4 regions of the Anoxybacillus sp. PDR2 genome follow, and region 4 is predicted to be linked to each of the others. Evidence: riboswitches for the same ligand, from Rfam matches in the RefSeq annotation. Region 4 holds a riboswitch; each other region holds the start of a gene.

Region 1 (3,280 bases), 140 kb from region 4:
CGAGCACTTGCCTTTTTCTCAAAAAGTGAAAAACGGCTGGCTCCGTCTCGCATCGATTGATCCCGATAGCGGGGAATGGGTGTCGTGGGGACGCTCCCTATTTTAAAAGATATGGAAAAGCCGCTTGGTCCAAGTTATTGGTAAGCGGCTTTCCATATAATCAGGACCAAAATGGGTGAAGAGGAATTTTAACACATGGACCGAGAAGTCTTCTCCCTCTTAACGAAATGGAGGTGGGAGAGGTTATGCAAGTTTTAGGGTTGCTACATGTACAAAAAAAGGGGGGATCTACACGACGGAAGATGCCCCCTAAATATTAAGCAATTGGTCCGCCAAGCTTTTCAATGCTTGGATCGACATTCGTAAATTTTTTGAAGTTTTCACGGAATTTTGCGGCAAGATCTTTTGCTTTTTGCTCGTATGCTTCTTGATCAGCCCACGTATTTTTTGGAAGCAATACTTCATCAGGCACTCCAGGAACATGCGCCGGAATTTGCAACCCAAAAATTGGATCTTGTACCGTTTCGACGTTGTTCAACTCGCCTTCAAGGGCTGCTTGCACCATTGCTCGCGTATATTGCAGTTTCATGCGGCTGCCGACTCCGTATTCCCCACCGGTCCAGCCTGTATTCACTAAAAACACTTGTACTTGATGCTCGTCGATTTTTTTGCCGAGCATTTCTGCATAACGTGTTGCTGGAAGCGGTAGGAACGGAGCTCCAAAGCAAGTCGAGAACGTTGCTTGCGGTGACGTAATGCCGCGTTCTGTGCCAGCCAATTTGCTTGTATAGCCGCTCAAGAAATGATACATCGCTTGTTCTTTTGTAAGCTTGCTGATTGGCGGTAAAACGCCGAATGCGTCAGCTGTCAAGAACACGATAGTTGCTGGATGGCCAGCGACGCTTGGATCAACAATATTGTCGATCGATTGAATCGGATACGCTGCGCGCGTATTTTCGGTCAACGTTGCGTTGTCGTAGTCAGGAATGCGTGTGTTTTCATCTAGAACGACGTTTTCCAGTACAGCGCCAAAGCGGATCGCATCAAAGATTTGCGGCTCTTTTTCACGTGAAAGATTGATGCATTTTGCATAGCAGCCGCCCTCAATGTTAAACACTCCGCTATTGGACCAGCCATGTTCATCGTCTCCAATTAAACGGCGCTTCGGATCGGCAGAAAGCGTCGTTTTTCCGGTTCCTGATAATCCGAAAAATAGTGCGACATCTCCTTCTGGACCGACGTTTGCCGAGCAGTGCATTGGTAAAATGTTTTGCTCTGGAAGAAGGAAATTCATCACAGAGAAAATGGATTTTTTAATTTCTCCCGCATATTCAGTACCGCCAATGAGCACGATGCGGCGTTCAAACGAAATGATAATAAACGTTTCTGATTTTGTTCCATCGACAGCTGGATCCGCTTTGAAGTTTGGTGCGGAAATGACTGTGAACTGTGCATCGTGTGTTTCCAGCTCTTCCTGTGTCGGACGGATAAAAAGCTGATGTGCGAATAAATTGTGCCAAGCAAATTCATTGATAACCTGAATAGGCAGGCGATAGGCCGGATCAGCTCCAGCGAAGCCTTTGAATACGAATATCTCATCTTTTTGCATTAAATAGTCGATGACTTTATGATATAATTGATCAAAGACTTCTTCGGAAATCGGTTGATTAACTGTGCCCCAATCGATTTTTTCTTTTGTGGAGGCTTCTGCTACAATATATTTATCTTTTGGTGAACGTCCCGTATATTTTCCAGTTGTAGTGGCAACCGCGCCAGTCGCTGTCAGCATTCCTTCTTTGCGCTCAAGAACTTTTTCTACTAGTTGAGAAACAGACAAATTTTGCTGTATGTTTTGCCGTTGGAGCAGTATATTCAACTTATTGGTAACATCAACAATGCTCATCTACAAAACCTACCTTTTTGTAAAGTTATAAACCTGAAATTAGTATAACACATTTAAATAATTAGTCCATACTATTTAACGTAATTTTTCACGTTTATTTTTTGTCTATTTTGTTGCAAATACATATGGAGAAAATTACCCTGTGCAACATGAAAAAATTTTGCCGAATCATGTTGACTTTTTTTTGTTGATTAAGCTATGATAACATATTGAACGGTTACTCTTATCCCGAGTTGGTGGAGGGACAGGCCCAATGAAACCCAGCAACCGTCACAACAATTATACATGTGAAATGGTGCTAACCTGTGGCAAGGCATAGCCCTTGAACGATAAGAGTGAAAGGCGCGATATGAAAGCAAATCACCTTTCCTCGATATCGAAGGAAAGGTTTTTTCGTTTATATAAGCGGGGGAATGAGTGCCGTATCAATTTTTCAGTGATCAGAGGCGCAAAAGGCGGCGTCTCTCAAACATGAACATAAGAGGAGGAAAACAACGAATGTCAGCCAAACGCCGTTTATTCACTTCTGAATCTGTTACAGAAGGCCATCCTGATAAAATTTGCGACCAAATTTCCGACGCGATTTTAGATGCGATTTTAGCAAAAGATCCAAATGCCCGCGTAGCATGCGAAACAAGCGTAACAACGGGTCTTGTATTAGTGAGCGGAGAAATTACGACATCCACATATGTGGATATTCCGAAAATCGTTCGCGATACGGTTCGCGAAATTGGTTATACTCGTGCGAAATTTGGCTTTGATGCTGATACATGCGCAGTATTGACATCGATCGACGAGCAATCACCTGATATTGCCATGGGTGTTGACCAAGCATTAGAGGCGCGTGAAGGTCAGATGACTGACGAAGAAATCGAAGCGATTGGCGCGGGCGACCAAGGATTGATGTTTGGATTTGCTTGCAATGAAACAAAAGAGCTTATGCCTCTGCCGATTTCGCTGGCGCACAAATTAGCTCGCCGTCTCTCAGAAGTGCGCAAAGAAGATATTTTGCCGTATTTGCGTCCAGATGGCAAAACGCAAGTAACAGTGGAATACGATGAAAATGGCAAGCCGGTACGCATCGACACGATTGTTGTTTCGACACAGCATCATCCAGAAATTACGCAGGAGCAAATCGTGCGCAATATTAAAGAACATGTGATTCAACCAGTTGTTCCAGCGGAATTAATCGACGAAAATACAAAATACTTTATCAATCCAACAGGTCGTTTTGTGATCGGCGGTCCACAGGGAGACGCTGGATTAACAGGCCGTAAAATCATTGTTGACACATATGGAGGCTATGCTCGCCACGGCGGTGGCGCGTTTTCAGGAAAAGATCCGACAAAGGTTGACCGTTCGGCAGCCTATGCTGCG
Region 2 (3,280 bases), 1.4 Mb from region 4:
TGAAGGGTTTTTAAGCCGCGCAGAACGAGCCAAGCATCTTGCACTCCCAATATGGCGCCAAAGGCATTTTGCAGCTTATACAGCCGCTCGGCCAGCTCGCGATCTTTGACAACCGCTAACCCGGCCACCACATCGCTATGTCCTGATAAAAATTTTGTCGCGCTATGCAACACAACATCGACGCCGAGCTCAAGCGGCCGCTGCAATGCCGGAGTCATAAACGTATTGTCTAAAAAGGTTAAACAACCGTTCGCTTTTGCCAGCTTCACAATGCCGCGAATATCCGTAATTTTTAATAGCGGGTTGGAAGGGGTTTCTACATAAATCACTTTTGTATTTGGCCGAATGTGGGAAGCGACTGCATGCAAATCCGTCATATCGACAAACGTGTACTCGATGCCAAAACGGCTTAATACTTCGGTAATCATTCGGTACGTTCCGCCGTATACATCTTCGGTCACGAGCACATGATCCCCTTTGGAAAGCAGCAAAAACGCGGTCGAAATCGCCGCCATTCCCGAAGAGAAGGCAAAGCCGCGGATTCCTCCTTCCAGCTCCGCTATCGTCTCTTCAAGCGCCTCGCGCGTCGGATTTCCAGATCGGCTATAATCATACTTTCCAAACACATCAAAATCCGCTTGATGGAACGTCGAAGCGTGCTGAATGGGCACGCTGACCGCTCCTGTCTGCTCATCCACTTTCCATTTGTTATGCAATAAGTTGGTTTGAAATGAAAATGATTTTTCCATTGCGCTACACCTCTTTCATATTTTCCAAGGCCTGCGACAAATCAGCGATTAAATCCTCCACATGCTCAATGCCTACAGAAAAGCGCAATAAGCGGTTGCATACCCCATTGGCAATCCGAATCTCTTCAGGGATATCGGCATGTGTCTGCGTCGCCGGGTATGTAATAAAGCTTTCAACTCCTCCTAAGCTTTCAGCGAATGTAATGACGTTTAAGCTTTGCAAAAAGCGGTTGACCCACCGCTCTTCACGCAGGCGGAAGGACAGCATGCCTCCTCTTCCTGGATACAGCACATCCGTGACCGCTTCGTGTGATGCCAAAAATTCGCTGATTCTCCGCGCATTTTCTTCATGCTGCCTCATTCGCAGCGCCAGTGTTTTCATGCCGCGAATCAACAGCCATGAATCAAATGGCGACAGGACCGCGCCGATTGCGTTGTGATACTCGGCCAGCCGCTGACAAAGAGGCTCACCCTTTACGACGACGAGACCAGCGAGCACATCATTATGGCCTCCTAAATATTTTGTTGCGCTATGGATGACGAGATCCGCTCCGTGGCGAATCGGCTGCTGGATCACAGGCGTATAAAACGTATTATCCACAATCAAAAGCAGCCCGTGGCGTTTGGCCAGTTTCGCCACCTCGTCGATGTCTGTCTCCTGCATAAGCGGGTTTGTCGGCGTTTCTAAAAAAATCGCCTTTGTGTTTTTCGAAATCGATTTCTCCACTAATTGTATGTCGCGAAAGTCAACATAATGAAACGCTAAGCCGTACTTTCTCCAGCCTCTTTCAAATAGCCGATACGTTCCTCCATATAAATCGGCAGACACTAAAAATTCATCACCGCTTTCAAACAGGGAAAGCACCGTCTGAATCGCCGCCATTCCCGAACTGAATGCATACCCTTGATCTCCTCCCTCCAGTTTAGCAATGGCTTCTTCTACGATTTTGCGCGTCGGGTTTCCGGTACGGATGTAATCAAATCCTGTTGATTGGCCAATTCCCTCATGGCGATAAGCGGTGGAAAAATAGACAGGCGGATTGACGGTTCCTGTCAGCTTCTCGCTTCTGTTGCCAATCTGCGCCAGTAAGGTTTCTACTTTTTCCATCCTTTTTTCTCCTTCCTTTCCTCCAATAAAAAAAGCCTTCTTTAAGAAGAAGACTTTTACAGATCAACAAAAGCGCTTCTTCTTATCTTTCGAATTGAAACCAATTCGCTGGATTTAGCACCTGACCGATATCGGCTGGTTGCTGAAGCTTCACTGGGCCAGTTCCCTCCGCTTCTCTTGATAAGAATGAACGACGATATGGAATTTTCTGATTTTCTATCAATTTACATGATTTTCTGATAATTTGCAAGCTTTTTTTTACTGCGCGGTATATCCTCCATCGATCACAACGGCCTGCCCGGTAATTCCCTTTGCTTTTTCGCTTGCTAAAAAGAGCGCATAATCGGCCACTTCTTTCGTTGACAGCAGGCGCTGCTGCGGCACAAGCGGATAAATGACTTCCTCTAATACATGCTCAAGCGGCACGTGGCGTGCTGCGGCCAAATCGGCCAGCTGGTTGCGTACAAGCGGCGTATCGACATATCCCGGGCATAAAGCGTTCACTGTAATACCGTGAGCGGCTCCTTCTAGAGCAGCTACTTTGGTTAGGCCAATGACCCCATGCTTCGCGCTATTATACGCCGCTTTGCAGGCAAAGCCGACCAAACCGTTAATCGAGGCCATATTGATAATCCGGCCATAACGCTGCTGCTTCATGATGGGGAATATATGCTTTATCGCCAAAAACGGCGCGATAAGCATGACGCGAATCAGTTTTTCAAACGATTCGGAAGGAAATTCTTCAATCGGCGCCACATGCTGCAGCCCAGCGTTATTCACTAAAATGTCAATCCGGCCATAACGAGCAACGGTTTGAGCCAACATTTGTTTGATTTCCTCTTCTTTTGTTACATCACACTTCAGTCCCCATGCATCCCAGCCTTGTGCACATAACGATTCGGCTGCTTTTTGGACAGCCCTTTCATTGATATCACTAAGAACGACTTTCGCGCCATGCTCAGCAAAGCATTTGGCGATTTCAAAGCCGATTCCTTGCGCCGCTCCTGTTATGAACAATACTTGATCGTCTACCATTTTTCATTCCTCCTCGTTCATATCCCTAGTCCTAATGAGAAAAGAATAATCGCCAGAATCGTCCCAAGAGCAGGTACAATAACCGTTAAAGCCCCAACCGCGCCATATGCCTCGCGGTGCGTTTCACCGCAAATCGCTCGAATCGTCGTCACGACATAGCCATTATGCGGCAAAGAATCCAAAGCTCCTGACGAAATCGCGACCACCCGATGCAGCGCTTCAGGATGGACTCCCATATCCAAATAATGCGGAGCGAGCAACGGAAGAGCAATAGCCTGGCCTCCTGATGACGAGCCGGTTAGGCCAGCGATGACACTGACAGCGATAGCGCTGCCAATTAATGGACTTCCTGGAATACTGGTAATCGCGTGCACGGCATCCGTAAACG
Region 3 (3,280 bases), 1.1 Mb from region 4:
CCCGTTGCACCCATACCTCTTTCAGCGAATGCCTCGTTTCTCGATCAAGCAGCGAAACAGCTGCACCAATAACCGCTCCGATCATGATGTTTCTTGCGATTTTCATCTTCTCCTCCCCCTTTGGTTGATTATATTCCTTGTTCTTTTTTAATCGCTTCAAGCAAATGCCGGCAGCCCTTTTGGATTAGCTCGTACACTTCGGTAAAATTACCTGTATAATAAGGATCCGGTACATCAGCTATATCGCTGTCTGGAACAAAATCAAGTAAACGGCCAACAAAGCCAGCTTTATTATATCCAGCCAAGCGCTTTAAATCCTCCATGTTTTCGACATCCATCGCAATAATATAGTCAAACATCCGCAAATCCTCTTCGCCAATTTGTCTTGCCCGAATTCCTGAAAAATCAATTCCCTTCTTTGTTAAAATGCTTTGCGTTCCTTCATGAGGCGGATTGCCGATATGCCAATTCCCCGTTCCCGCCGAATCGATCATAATTTGATCTTCAAGCCCTTCTTTTTTGACCAAGTCGCGAAAAATGGCTTCAGCCATTGGTGATCGGCAAATATTCCCAAGACAAACAAATAACACTTTAATCATCACAACACATCTCCCTTCGCTATCCATTATAAACAAAATAACAGTATACATGTATATTCTTTCATTCCTTCCATATGGTACAATGACTCTATCCATCAAATTCAGAAAGGATGAGACTTTTGGATTTATCGCAAAAATCTCTTGAAAATATGGAATACATGATTGAAAAAATAAAGGAAAAGCTGAAGGTTCTCAACTTTGATGTGATGAAGTCATCCCATTTTGACGAAACGCTATATGAGGAGTTAAGAGATCTTTATGAAATGGTCATGAGAAAAAGCTCCTTCAGCCCTAATGAAATGCAAGCCATTGTCGAAGAGCTTGGAAATTTACGCAAACGATAACGAAACAAGATAGAGGCTTTTCCATGCTGGAAGCGGTGTCCGCGCCTGCTCCGTTTTTTCTATAAAAAGGCGCCTCGTCAGCTTTTTAGGTGACAGACAATGTCCAAATGGTCGTTGTCTGTCATTCTTTTAGGCATATTCCCCCGCAGACCCCGCTTAGCAAACAAAGATCGCAGCTAATCGCGGGAAGTAAAATGGAACCATTTTGAAAAATGGCCTCCCCCTCTTCTCCCTTCCTATCTTTTCCCATTTTCATAACGATCTATATGATGTTATCCCTTTTCATTCTATATTCCCCATCACATGAATGAACCTCCCCGACCAGCACTTCATTAAGAGATAGGAGACTTCTCGACAAATAATGTTAAAATGAAAAAATAAATTCCTATCGAAAAACTCGGGTTGACATTTATTCGAATTATGTTAAAATTTTAGTCAATTACATACTTATCAAGAGTGGGGGAGGGAACTGGCCCAATGAACCCCGGCAACCTACTTCAAATTCATGAAGCAAGGTGCTACGTCCATCCAAATGGGAACCATTTTGGGAGATAAGGTGAAATAGGCAGCCTCCTTTGTCTTTCCGAAATGGAAAGCTTTTTTATTTATTGACACTAAGGAGGAATCGCAATGGGAAATGAACAGCAAATCGCTGCCATTTTTACTAGAATACAAGAAATGCTGCAGTCAATGAAATTTGGCACGATCACGCTTGTGATCCAAGACGGCAAAGTGATTCAACTTGAAAAAAACGAAAAGATAAGAATTAAATAATAAGGCGCGCTGACTAGACAAACTAGAGGCGGTTTTCCCTTCTATCGTACAGAGCAAGGTGAAAACTGTCTTTTTTTACCACCAAATAAAGGAGGAAACAACCTTGCTGACTTATGACACATGGAATGGAGAAATGCCATTCTTCTCAATTGACAATGAAACAAAAGGAGCCTTAGATGTTATTCGATGGGCTTATGAGCATTATGGAGATGAGGTTGTTTATGCCTGTAGCTTCGGTATTGAGGGCATCGTCTTAATCGATCTAATCTCTAAAGTTAAACCGGACGCAACCGTTGTTTTTCTCGATACGGGTCTCCATTTTCGCGAAACATACGAAACGATTGAAAAAGTTCAAAAAAAATATCCTTCGCTTCGCATTGTAATGAAAAAGCCGCGCCTATCGCTAGAAGAGCAGGCAGAACAAATGGGAGAGCAACTATGGGTGCAGGAGCCAAATCGCTGCTGTGAAATTCGCAAAATTATCCCGCTGCGCGAAGTCTTGACAGGTGTGCCAGCCTGGATTTCTGGATTGCGCCGTGAGCAGTCTTCCACACGGAGACATGTGGAATTTCTGAATAAAGACCCAAAATTTCAATCTATTAAAATATGTCCGCTGATTCACTGGACTTGGAAAGACGTATGGAACTATGTCTATAAACATCAGCTGCCATACAACGAGCTTCATGATAAAGGCTACCCAAGCATTGGCTGTGAGCCGTGCACATCTCCTGCGCTTGATGCAAATGATTTGCGTTCAGGCAGATGGGCTGGGCGCGGAAAAGTCGAATGCGGCCTCCATGAATCATAAGGAGGGGCATACATGCTTTTAGCCGTTGCTTTTGCCGTCTCCTTCTTTTTCGCCATGAATATCGGAGCTAGCGGAGCAGCCGCAGCGATGGGAGTAGCCTATGGCTCAGGAGCCATTCAGCGGAAATCCATCGCCCTCCTTCTTTGTGGTCTCGGTGTTTTTCTAGGGAGTCTTGGCGGAGGAGAAGTCGTGAAAACAATTGGTTCTGGCATCATCCCTTCGTCCATTTTAACGATTAAAATTGTCACGATTATTCTAGCAGCTTCGACTATTTCCTTATTTGCGGCCAACATGATAGGAATTCCACTATCAACAAGCGAAATTACGGTTGGTGCTGTCGTCGGTGCCGGCATGGCTTATCAAACGTTATATCTTTCTAAACTTCTATTTATTGTTTCCATTTGGATCATCATTCCAGTCATCGCCTTTACTTTTACCTTTATCGTTGGAAAATGGTTTTTGCGGCTTAAAGAAAAACATCCCTACATTGAACAGGGCATGTGGAAAAAAAGCCTGATGTCCTTGTTAATTGTGACTGGCTTTTTTGAAGCTTTTTCAGCTGGAATGAACAACGTGGCCAACGCTGTCGGCCCTCTCGTCGGCGCCAATTTGATCTCAGTGAATTCCGGCACTTTTTTTGGCGGCTTATTTGTAGCATTAGGAGCCGTTTTACTGGGCGGGCGCGTGCTTGAAACGAACGGGAAAAAAATTATTCATTTTTCTCCGTTTGAAGGATGCGCGATCTCAGGAACAGG
Region 4 (3,280 bases):
TGTTTTTCCTCCTTTATATTGTTATCTCTTATCTATTTTGGAAGTGACAAAGTCACCGATAAGCTGAATGGCAAATACAATGATTAAAATGAGCACTGTAGCAACAAAGGTCACATCGTTATGACTGCGTTGGAACCCTTCTAAATAAGCAAGATTCCCAAGGCCACCAGCGCCCACTACTCCCGCCATCGCCGTATAGCCAACTAACGCAATAGCGGTTACTGTGATCCCTGAGACAAGAGCCGGCAGCGATTCAGGAATCAATACCTTCCAGATGATTGTCGCCGTTGTCGCTCCCATGGCTTTCGCCGCTTCAATCACACCTTTGTCAATTTCACGCAAAGCGATCTCCACCATGCGCGCATAAAATGGAGCAGCGCCAATAATCAACGCCGGCAAGGCCGCGTTTGCCCCAAGAATCGTACCGACTAGCATCTTTGTAAAAGGAATAAGCAGAATAATTAAAATAATAAACGGGATAGAACGAAAAATATTAACAAAAGCAGAAACGATTGTATGAATGGCTTTGTTTTCCCAAATATTATCTTTGGATGTTAAAAATAGCAACAATCCTAGAATGAGTCCAAATACAAATGTAAACGCCACGGCAACTCCTGTCATATACAGCGTTTCCGACGCTGCCGCCCAAATCGATTCCCATTGAACGTTAGGAAACATGCTACTCATTCGTCATCACCTCCACACCGACTTGTTGCTGACGAATGTAGTCAAGCGCTTTGGCTACTTCCTCATCCGTTCCACTCATATGAACAAACAGCACTCCATACGAGCCCTGATGGGTTTGTGAAATCTTCCCTTGCAAAATATTAATGGTTATTTCAAAATTTCGGATCAGTTCTGCGATGAGCGGCCGTTCAGTCGCATGGCCAGCAAAAGTAAGCTGGACAACTTTGCCGTTAGGATATTGGTTGAACAAATGAGCAATCGTCTCTTTCGTTTCTTCAGGTTCCGTAATCTGTTGAACAAACCGTTTCGTTATCATCTGTTGCGGATTTTGAAATACATCCAATACTTTTCCTTCTTCGACAATTTTTCCGTTTTCCATTACCGCCACACGATCACATATTTTACGGATTACATGCATTTCATGAGTAATTAATACAATGGTCAATCCGAGACGTTGATTAATATCAACTAAAAGCTCAAGAATCGAATCTGTCGTTTGCGGATCCAAAGCAGAAGTTGCTTCGTCGCATAACAGCACCTTCGGGTTGTTCGCGAGCGCCCGGGCAATACCGACACGCTGTTTTTGCCCCCCGCTGAGCTGCGATGGATAGGCATTTTCTCTTCCGTGCAGACCCACAAGCTGAATAAGTTCATCCGCCCGCTTTAACCGCTGGTCCTTTGGAACCCCAGCAATCTCTAAGGGAAACGCAATATTGTCTCGGACCGTCCTTGACCAAAGCAAATTAAAATGCTGAAAAATCATTCCGATTTCTTGCCGCGCCTTGCGCAATTCTCTTCCTTTAATACTTGCGATGTCTTGACCGGCAACCATCACTCTTCCATTTGTAGGCTTTTCCAAGCCATTTAAAAGACGGATCAGCGAGCTTTTTCCAGCACCGCTATATCCAATAATGCCAAAAATCTCCCCTTCTTTAATGTGCAAATTTACATCATTGACAGCTGTTACCGCTCCCTGGCTTGACGAATATACTTTTGTTACATTTTCTAGCGTAATCAAACGCGATTCACCTTCCTTGTTCCCGCAACTAAAAAACCTTTCTGCTCAAGAGAACAGAAAGGTTTTAATATCTCCCATTTCTGTCTCTTATCTCTCAAAGCGAACGCTTTGTGTGAATTGGCACCATTTCAGTCGAATGCTGACGGTTGCCGGGTTTCATAGGGCACATCCCTCCACCTCTCTTGATAAGAGCAGCAACGCTCCTTTATTCAGTTAATACTTTAATTTACCTAAGAATCATACAAACTACAAAAGTGATTCTATCATTCTATAAAGGAAGGTGTCAACAGAAAAATAATTCCTAATCATAGAATCAATACACAAGCGCCGATGATCCATTCAAAATTCTCTGGCTTAACACAACCTTTTCGGCATCTCCCTCGAGCAAAAGCGCCAGCGGGCCCATCTTGCCCACAAAGCGTTCGTTGTTTGACAAAGACATGCTGACAGTGGACAAGCAAAGGGTTTACAGATTATGATGGAAAAACGAGGAATCGGACGGCGTTAATCGGTTTTATTGGATCATCACCACGCCTGTTTTTAATATGTTCTAAACCTCTCGTTGAAACTATTGTTTTATCAATATGAATGGACTTCATGACCGATTCAATTGTTGACGGCTATTTTCTACACCTCTGAATACAGCGAACGAATTCCTGTGGCAATGGCGATGGCTTGCTCTAAATCCTCAATTAAGTCTTCGACATTTTCGATGCCGACCGATAGACGAATCAAATCTTCCGTAACTCCCGAAGCCTGCAAATCTTCTGGGCTCAACTGCTGATGCGTGGTGCTGGCTGGATGAATAATTAAGCTTTTGGCGTCTCCTACATTGGCCAAGTGCGACCAAAGCTTCACGTTGTTAATGAGAGCCGCTCCCGCTTCTCTTCCTCCTTTAATGCCGAACACCACAACGGCTCCCGCTCCTTTCGGCAAATATTTTTCGGCCAAATTCTTGGCTGGATGCTTTTCGTGTCCAGGATACAGCACCCATTCTACTGCCGGATGGCGATCTAAATAGTCTACAATCCGACGCGTGTTAGCAATATGCTCTTTCATGCGTACATGAAGCGTCTCAAGCCCTAAATTAAATTGAAACGCATTAAATGGGCTAATCGCTGGTCCAAGATCCCGCAGCAATTGCACACGAGCCTTAATGATATAAGCAGCCGGACCTAAAGCTTCTGCATACACAAGATTGTGATAGCTTGGATCCGGAGTTGTAAATCCCGGAAATTTAGGAGAATCCCAATTAAATTTTCCTCCGTCTACAATAATGCCGCCAAGCGTTGTACCGTTTCCAAGCAGCCATTTAGTAGCTGAATGAACAACGATATCCGCTCCATACTCAATCGGACGGCATAGATATGGAGTGGCAAACGTATTATCAATAATGAGAGGAATGCCCGCTTCATGCGCAATGTTGGCTACCGCTTCAATATCTAGTACGTGCAAACTTGGATTACCAATCGTTTCTGCAAAGATCGCTTTCGTTTTTGGCGTAATGGCAGCACGGAAATTTTCCGGATTAGCAGGATCAACAAAATGTGTTTTAATTCCATATTTCGGAAGGGT

Evidence for each region. Region 4 has a riboswitch for S-adenosylmethionine ahead of GRQ40_RS15775 (methionine ABC transporter ATP-binding protein). Riboswitches for the same ligand answer to the same signal wherever they lie in the genome.
Region 1: it holds a riboswitch for S-adenosylmethionine, as region 4 does, so the genes downstream of both, metK (methionine adenosyltransferase) here and GRQ40_RS15775 (methionine ABC transporter ATP-binding protein) in region 4, are expected to answer to the same signal.
Region 2: it holds a riboswitch for S-adenosylmethionine, as region 4 does, so the genes downstream of both, GRQ40_RS04515 (methionine biosynthesis PLP-dependent protein) here and GRQ40_RS15775 (methionine ABC transporter ATP-binding protein) in region 4, are expected to answer to the same signal.
Region 3: it holds a riboswitch for S-adenosylmethionine, as region 4 does, so the genes downstream of both, GRQ40_RS02575 (YezD family protein) here and GRQ40_RS15775 (methionine ABC transporter ATP-binding protein) in region 4, are expected to answer to the same signal.

The regions. Positions count from the first base shown of each region.
Region 1 is NZ_CP047158.1:3,124,089-3,127,368, reverse strand. Features, by position in the region: gene GRQ40_RS15020 (DUF2309 domain-containing protein) at 1-106, shown strand, start outside; gene pckA (phosphoenolpyruvate carboxykinase (ATP)) at 317-1,903, opposite strand; SAM riboswitch class I at 2,124-2,239, shown strand; gene metK (methionine adenosyltransferase) at 2,402-3,280, shown strand, end outside.
Region 2 is NZ_CP047158.1:923,998-927,277, reverse strand. Features, by position in the region: gene metC (cystathionine beta-lyase) at 1-749, opposite strand, end outside; gene GRQ40_RS04515 (methionine biosynthesis PLP-dependent protein) at 754-1,857, opposite strand; SAM riboswitch class I at 1,937-2,044, opposite strand; gene GRQ40_RS04510 (3-hydroxybutyrate dehydrogenase) at 2,116-2,892, opposite strand; gene GRQ40_RS04505 (GntP family permease) at 2,910-3,280, opposite strand, start outside.
Region 3 is NZ_CP047158.1:531,392-534,671, reverse strand. Features, by position in the region: gene GRQ40_RS02590 (YtxH domain-containing protein) at 1-106, opposite strand, end outside; gene GRQ40_RS02585 (low molecular weight protein-tyrosine-phosphatase) at 129-599, opposite strand; gene GRQ40_RS02580 (DUF1128 domain-containing protein) at 719-943, shown strand; SAM riboswitch class I at 1,388-1,501, shown strand; gene GRQ40_RS02575 (YezD family protein) at 1,574-1,717, shown strand; gene GRQ40_RS02570 (phosphoadenylyl-sulfate reductase) at 1,821-2,525, shown strand; gene GRQ40_RS02565 (sulfate permease) at 2,538-3,280, shown strand, end outside.
Region 4 is NZ_CP047158.1:3,268,389-3,271,668, forward strand. Features, by position in the region: gene GRQ40_RS15770 (methionine ABC transporter permease) at 22-687, opposite strand; gene GRQ40_RS15775 (methionine ABC transporter ATP-binding protein) at 680-1,705, opposite strand; SAM riboswitch class I at 1,790-1,897, opposite strand; gene GRQ40_RS15780 (O-acetylhomoserine aminocarboxypropyltransferase/cysteine synthase family protein) at 2,333-3,280, opposite strand, start outside.